DNA from 2 places in the Streptomyces sp. NBC_00252 genome. Region 2 is predicted to be linked to the other one. Evidence: riboswitches for the same ligand, from Rfam matches in the RefSeq annotation. Region 2 holds a riboswitch; the other holds the start of a gene.

Region 1 (3,399 bases), 5.1 Mb from region 2:
CGGAACACGGGGTGCGTGAGGTAGGCGTCGGTCCGCAACAGCCCCTCGGGCAGCGTGTCCTCGGCGGCCCCGTCCAGCGACTCGACGTCCCCGTCGACCCCGAACGCGGTCCATACGGCGGCGAGTTGGTCCCGCGTGGTGGTCTCGTCACAGGCGATGGACACCTGGTCGGCGTCCACGAGCCGCAGATTGACCCCGTCCTCGCGAGCCGCGGCGACGACCTCGGCGGCCCGGCCCGGAACCCGTACGGTCAGCGTGTCGAAGTAGCCACCATGCACGACCTCGACGCCGCCCGCGGTGAGCCCGGCGGCGAGGATCGTGGCGTAGCGGTGCGTCCGCCGCGCGATGCCCTTCAGCCCCTCGGGCCCGTGGTAGACGGCGTACATCCCGGCCATGACGGCGAGCAGCACCTGGGCGGTGCAGATGTTGCTGGTGGCCTTCTCGCGGCGGATGTGCTGCTCGCGGGTCTGGAGCGCGAGGCGGTAGGCCTTGTGACCGTCGGCGTCGACGGACACGCCCACGAGCCGCCCGGGCAGGCTGCGCGCGAACTTCTCGTGCACGGCCATGTATCCGGCGTGCGGCCCGCCGAAGCCCATCGGCACCCCGAACCGCTGCGTCGTACCGACCGCGATGTCCGCCCCCAGCTCACCGGGCGACTTCAGCAGCGTCAGCGCGAGCAGATCGGCGGCGACGGTGACGAGCGCGCCCAGCGCGTGCGCCTGCTCGATCAGCGGCTTGATGTCGCGTACGGCTCCGGAGGCACCCGGGTACTGCACGAGCACGCCGTTGATCTCGCGCTCGGCGACCTCGGCCGGGATGCCCTCGCTGAGGTCGGCGACGACGACCTCGACACCGGCCGGCTCGGCCCGGGTCTCGATCACGGCGATGGTCTGCGGCAGCGCGTCCGCGTCGACCAGGAAGAGGCCCTTCTTGTTCTTGCCCATGCGCCGCGACAGGGCGACGGCCTCGGCCGCGGCGGTGCCCTCGTCGAGCAGGGAGGCACCGGAGGTCGGCAGCCCGGTCAGCTCGGCGACCATCGTCTGGAAGTTCAGAAGCGCCTCGAGCCGCCCCTGGGAGATCTCCGGCTGATATGGCGTGTACGCCGTATACCAGGCCGGGTTCTCCATCACGTTGCGCAGGATCACCGGCGGGGTGAAGGTCCCGTAGTACCCGAGGCCGATCATGGAACCGAGGACCTCGTTGCGGTCCGCGAGGGAGCGCAGCTCGGCCAGCACCTCGGCCTCGGTGCGGGCACCCGGCAGGTCGAGGGAGTCGGCGTTCTTGATCACGTCCGGGACCGCGGCGGCGGTCAGCTCGTCGAGCGAGCCGTAGCCGACCTGCGCGAGCATCTTGGCCCGCGCCTCCTGGTCGGGCCCGATGTGACGCTGCTCGAACGGAATGCCCTGTTCGAGCTCGGAGAGCGGAATGCGAGGGGCGGTCATTACGGAGGCCTCCTGGTCAGACACGACCTTCGAGGGACACCACGGCGGTGGGGTGCCCGGACGGCCTCCCCCTCTGTCATCTCGACCTGAGAGCTTCACCGGGCATCCCGAAGGCACCCGGCTTTCACCGTCGGTGAGAGCGGGAGCCGTCGTCGGCACCCGCCCTGCTTTCCAGAGTGACCTCGTCCGTGCGGTACGTGAGCCTGAGAGATTCCGGGGAGGAGTTGCTCCTTCGGCGCCTCCGATGAAGTCTGGAGGACTCTCCCGCACGGGGTCAGCAGCCGCTGGCCAGCCTACCAGCGAGCACTGGAGCCCGGCTTTCGAGTGGCCACCGGCCTGAATGTGCTCTTTTGTAGTGTCTACGGATGAGTTGCGACCAGGAGGAGGGCCCGTGCAGACCGATATCGATCCGCGCAACCTGATCGGCCGCAAGGCGTTCGACCGCACCGGCGCCAAGATCGGCACGATCGACGAGGTCTACCTCGACGACGCGACCGGCGTGCCGGAGTGGGCGGCCATACGCACCGGCCTGTTCTCCAGAGACGCCTTCGTCCCCCTGGAGCCGAGCAAGCTGATCGAGGGCACGCTCCACATCCCCTTCGACCGCGCCCTGATCAAGGACGCCCCCGACTTCGGCGTCGGCCGCCACCTCTCCCCGGACCAGGAACTCCAGCTCTACCACCACTACGGCCTCGACGTGGCCCCGCCTCCGTCGCTTCCGGACCACGACTTCGGCAAGCTGGCGGGCTCGGAGGACAGTTGAGGCAGCCCGGCTGACGGGTCGTCGCCGGGTCTTCGAGTCTCCGGGGCTGCCGACGCGGCGGGCGGGGCATGAGGGTCCGGCGCCGTCGACTGCGTCGGACCGTCCGGCGTGACGTCGGCAGGCCGTGCGTCCGCGGACAGCGACTCGGCCTCCGCAATGCCGAGGCCGGGCTCCACCGAGGGCGGCAGCTCCGCCGACCGTTCGCCCGTTCCCCGTGCCGTCAAGGGATACGGCGTCGGCAGGAGCCCGGCCGCCCCGCCCTCCACCTCCCGCGTCACCAAAGGCAACGGCTCCGCCGGCTCCAGCTCCGGATCATCGGTCCGGAACGTCCGCACGCGCCCCGGCCCCGGATCCTCCGGCGTCTCAAACCGCACGGTGACCCGCCCCAGCCCGCTGCCCTGCACCCACCCGTGCCCGAACCCGGCGTGCCGCACGTCGTGTCCCGCGGGCCAGCGCCGCTCCACCGGGGCCGCCGGCTGCTCGCCGGGCGCCTCCGTGTGCTCCTCCTCGAGCAGATCGACCTGCTCCCCGGCCGCCTGCGCGAACAGGTCCTCCTGCGTGTAGTCGGCGAGCCCGGAGACACCCACCCCGAGCAGCCGCACCCCGCCCGTGGTGTCCACGGAGTCCAGCAGCCGGGCCGCGGCTTCCCGCACCACCCCCGGGTCGTCGGTGGGCCCGCGCAGCGTCTCGGACCGGGTCAGCGTCGAGAAGTCGTACCGCCGCACCTTCAGCACGATGGTCCGCCCGGACAGCCCGGCCGCCCGCAGCCGCCGTACGCACCGGTCGGCGAGCCGCTGGACCTCGAGTCCGACCCTGGTCCGGTCGTGGATGTCGACGTCGTAGGTGTCCTCGACCGACACCGACTTGGTCTCCCGCTCGGCCACCACGGGCCGCTCGTCGTGGGCCAGCGCCATCGCGTACAGCCCGTGCCCGTGCGCCTTGCCGACCAGCCGTACGAGCTCGTCCTCGCCCGCCTCGGCGATCTCGTCGACCGTGGTGATCCCGGCCCGCCGCAGATGGTCACCCGTCGCGGGCCCGACCCCCGGCAGTGTGCGCACCGACAGCGGTCCCAGCAGCGCCCGCTCGGTCCCCGGCTCGATCATCACCAGACCGTCGGGCTTGGCCCGCTCGGAGGCGATCTTCGCGATCATCTTGGAGGCGGCGAGTCCCACCGACCCGGTGAGCCCCGTGACC
Region 2 (3,399 bases):
TGTTTCTACGACTCCTCAGCCGGCGGAAAACGCGGTGTACTCGTCGGCGGAGAGCAGGTCGCCCGGCTCCTCCGTGACGCGCACCTTGAACAGCCAGCCGCCCTCGAAGGGGGCCGAGTTCACCAGCGACGGGTCGTTCACGACGTCTTCGTTGATCTCGGTGACCTCGCCACCGACGGGCGAGTACAGGTCGGACACCGACTTCGTCGACTCCAGCTCACCGCAGGACTCGCCCGCGGTCACCGTGGAGCCGACGTCGGGGAGCTGGGCGTAGACGACATCGCCGAGCGCGTTGGCCGCGTACTCGGTGATGCCGACCGTCGAGACGCCGTCCTCGGCGACCGACAGCCACTCGTGCTCCTTGCTGTAGCGCAGCTGCTGGGGGTTGCTCATGGCCTGAATTCTCCTGTACGCGGGGGAGTGCTGGTGAATGGGGGACTGCGAGGGGCAACGGCGAACCGGGGCGATCCGCCCCAGGTCACACACGAGACGCTACGACGACTGTCACTTCTCGCGCTTGTAGAACGGCAGCGCCACGACCTCGTACGGCTCGTGACTGCCCCGGATGTCCACGCCGACACCGGCCGTGCCCGGCGCCGCGTGCGCCGCGTCGACGTAGGCCATCGCGATCGGCTTGCCCAGGGTGGGGGAAGGGGCGCCGGAGGTGACCTCGCCGATGACCTGGCCGTCGGCGACGACCGGGTAGCCGGCGCGCGGGACCCGGCGGCCCTCGGCGACGAGTCCGACGAGGACGCGCGGGGGCTGCGAGGCGGCGCGCTCGGCGGCGGCCTCCAGGGCGCCGCGCCCGACGAAGTCGCCGTCCTTCTCGAACTTCACGACCCGGCCGAGCCCGGCGTCGAACGGCGTGAGGGAGGTCGACAGCTCGTGGCCGTACAGCGGCATCCCGGCCTCCAGGCGCAGGGTGTCGCGGCAGGACAGGCCGCACGGGATCAGCCCGGCCCGGGCTCCGGCCTCCGTCAGCGCGAGCCACAGCTTCTCGGCGTCGGCGGGGGAGACGAACAGCTCGAAGCCGTCCTCGCCGGTGTAGCCGGTGCGGGCGATCAGCGCGGGGACGCCCGCGACCGTGCCGGGCAGACCGGCGTAGTACTTCAGGCCGTCGAGGTCTGCGTCGGTGAGCGACTTGAGGATGCCGGGGGACTCGGGGCCCTGCACGGCGAGCAGTGCGTAGGCGTCACGGTCGTCGCGTACGACCGCGTCGAAGCCGTCGCTCCGCTCGGTGAGCGCGTCCAGCACGACCTGCGCGTTGGAGGCGTTGGCGACCACCATGTACTCGGTTTCGGCGAGCCGGTAGACGATCAGGTCGTCCAGGATGCCGCCGTCGGCCCGGCAGATCATGGTGTAGCGGGCGCGGCCGAGGCCCACCGAGGCGATGTTGCCGACGAGGGCGTGGTTGAGGAGCTGGGCGGCCTCGGGTCCGGTGACGGTGATCTCGCCCATGTGGGAGAGGTCGAAGAGGCCGGCCTTCGTGCGGACGGCGAGGTGCTCGTCGCGCTCCGAGCCGTAGCGCAGCGGCATGTCCCAGCCGGCGAAGTCGGTCATCGTCGCACCGAGCGAGCGGTGCAGCGCGTCGAGCGCGGTGCGGCGCTTCTCAGGGGTGGCGGTACTGCTCATCGGTCGGTCTCCCAAGGCATGACGGCGAGGTCGTTCCTCCCCATCTGTCATCGGGACCTGAGAGGTTCGCCATGACCCCTCGGGTCACGGGTTGCACCTTGGGTGGGACCACCGTGACCGGCGGTCCGCTTTTCAGATGTGCCTCGCCCGCGCGGTAACGGGGCCTGAGAGATTCAAGGGAGGGACTTGCTCCTTCGGCGCCCCAGCAACAGATGCCTGGGGACTCTCCCGCGCGGATTCAAGCGGCCGGTATGCAGTTAGGCGGGCACATCATCGCACAGGCTTTGTAACAGGCCTGTGGCCGGACGCGCACCGAACCGCGAGACACCGTGCATTACCTTCTCTTTACGTTTGGTGGGGAGAACCTTTCCTGACCCCGCAGGGAGGACGATCACGGTGACAAGGACCACGGTGTACGCCACGACCTCGGCCGTAGCACTGCCCAAGCAGCCCTCCGCCCCGGCCGGGGAGGCATGCCGGGCCCGCCCGGCACCGGTCGTCCGCGACCTCCGCGAGCGCGCCGGGCACAGCCCGCACGGACTCCGCTTCGGCCCCCGCGACCTGGTCGTGGTCACTGGCCTGCCCGGCAGCGGCAAGTCCACGCTGATGCGGCGCGCGGTGACGGCCGACGGGGTCCGCGTCGACAGCCAGGACACCCGCGACCGCTGGGACACCCGCACGGCCGGCTTCCTTCCGTACGCGGTGTACCGCCCGTTGGTCCGCCTCGCCCACTACGCCGGACTGCACCGCGCGCTGCGCTCCGCGTCCGGAGCCGTCGTGCACGACTGCGGCACGCAGACCTGGGTGCGCGGCTGGCTCGCCCGCGCCGCCGGACGCCGGGGCGGCACCCTGCACCTGGTCTTCCTCGACGTCACCCCGGACATGGCGCTCGACGGGCAGCGCGAGCGGGGGCGCGGAGTCTCGCGGTACGCGTTCCTGCGTCACCGGCGGGCCGCCGCGCGCCTGTTGCGCGCGGTGGAGCGCGGCGAACTCCCGCACGGCGTGGGCTCGGCGGTCCTCCTGGACCGGGACGCGGCGGACGTGCTGCGCCGGATCGACTTCGCGGACTGAGCCGCTAGCCTTTTCGCCACAGCAGGGTTACAGCAGGCGGTTTCACCAGCAGGCGGTAGGTAGATGGACTTCCCGGCGGACTTCCCCGGACAGGCGTACCCCCACCCGCATCCGCACGGCGGATGGCCGGGCAACGAGCTGGAGGAGGTGCTCTCGGTCTCCCTCGGTCTGCCCTCGGCAGGCGGCCGGATCGTCGAGGTGCTCGGCCGCAGCTTCGTCTGGGTCCCGCTCCCCAGCGGCGGCGGCCCGCAGAGCGGTCCCCTGGACCTGCCCACACTCGACATCGAGGGGCAGGCCTACGTCCCGGTCTTCAGCTCCGAGGAGCAGTTCCGTCAGGTCGTCGGCTCGCATCTGTCGTTCACCATCGCGCCGGCCGTGGAGTTCGCCCGCGGGCTGCCCCCGCAGGTCGGCATCGCGGTGAACCCCGGCGGCACGGTCGGCGTCCCGCTCCCGCCGCTCGCGGTGGCCGAGCTGTGCCGCTTCGGCCGCACCGCCCTCGACGGCCCGACCAGCGGCGGCCGGGTCCGCCTCTTCGAACCCGACTGGCAGGACGACCCGGTCGATTTCCTCGCCGCCGCCTCCGCCGAGTTCGCCGCCATCGGCGTCGTCGCCACGGCCCGCCGCTGCCTCGCCGCCATCGAAACAGCCACCCCGGTGATGTTCGTCGGCGTGGAACTCACCAACTGGGACGGCGAC

Evidence for each region. A riboswitch is a leader RNA that binds a small molecule or an ion and turns the genes downstream of it on or off. The one in region 2 is predicted to bind glycine.
Region 1: it holds a riboswitch for glycine, as region 2 does, so the genes downstream of both, gcvP (aminomethyl-transferring glycine dehydrogenase) here and gcvT (glycine cleavage system aminomethyltransferase GcvT) in region 2, are expected to answer to the same signal.

The regions. Positions count from the first base shown of each region.
Region 1 covers NZ_CP108087.1:8,361,885-8,365,283, reverse strand. Annotated here, with positions in the region: gene gcvP (aminomethyl-transferring glycine dehydrogenase) at 1-1,442, opposite strand, end outside; glycine riboswitch at 1,624-1,719, opposite strand; gene OHT77_RS37155 (PRC-barrel domain-containing protein) at 1,834-2,205, shown strand; gene OHT77_RS37150 (DNA polymerase IV) at 2,127-3,399, opposite strand, start outside.
Region 2 covers NZ_CP108087.1:3,277,845-3,281,243, reverse strand. Annotated here, with positions in the region: gene glyA (serine hydroxymethyltransferase) at 1-1, opposite strand, end outside; gene gcvH (glycine cleavage system protein GcvH) at 16-393, opposite strand; gene gcvT (glycine cleavage system aminomethyltransferase GcvT) at 505-1,632, opposite strand; glycine riboswitch at 1,667-1,774, opposite strand; glycine riboswitch at 1,775-1,873, opposite strand; gene OHT77_RS13930 (AAA family ATPase) at 2,023-2,703, shown strand; gene OHT77_RS13925 (enhanced serine sensitivity protein SseB) at 2,767-3,399, shown strand, end outside.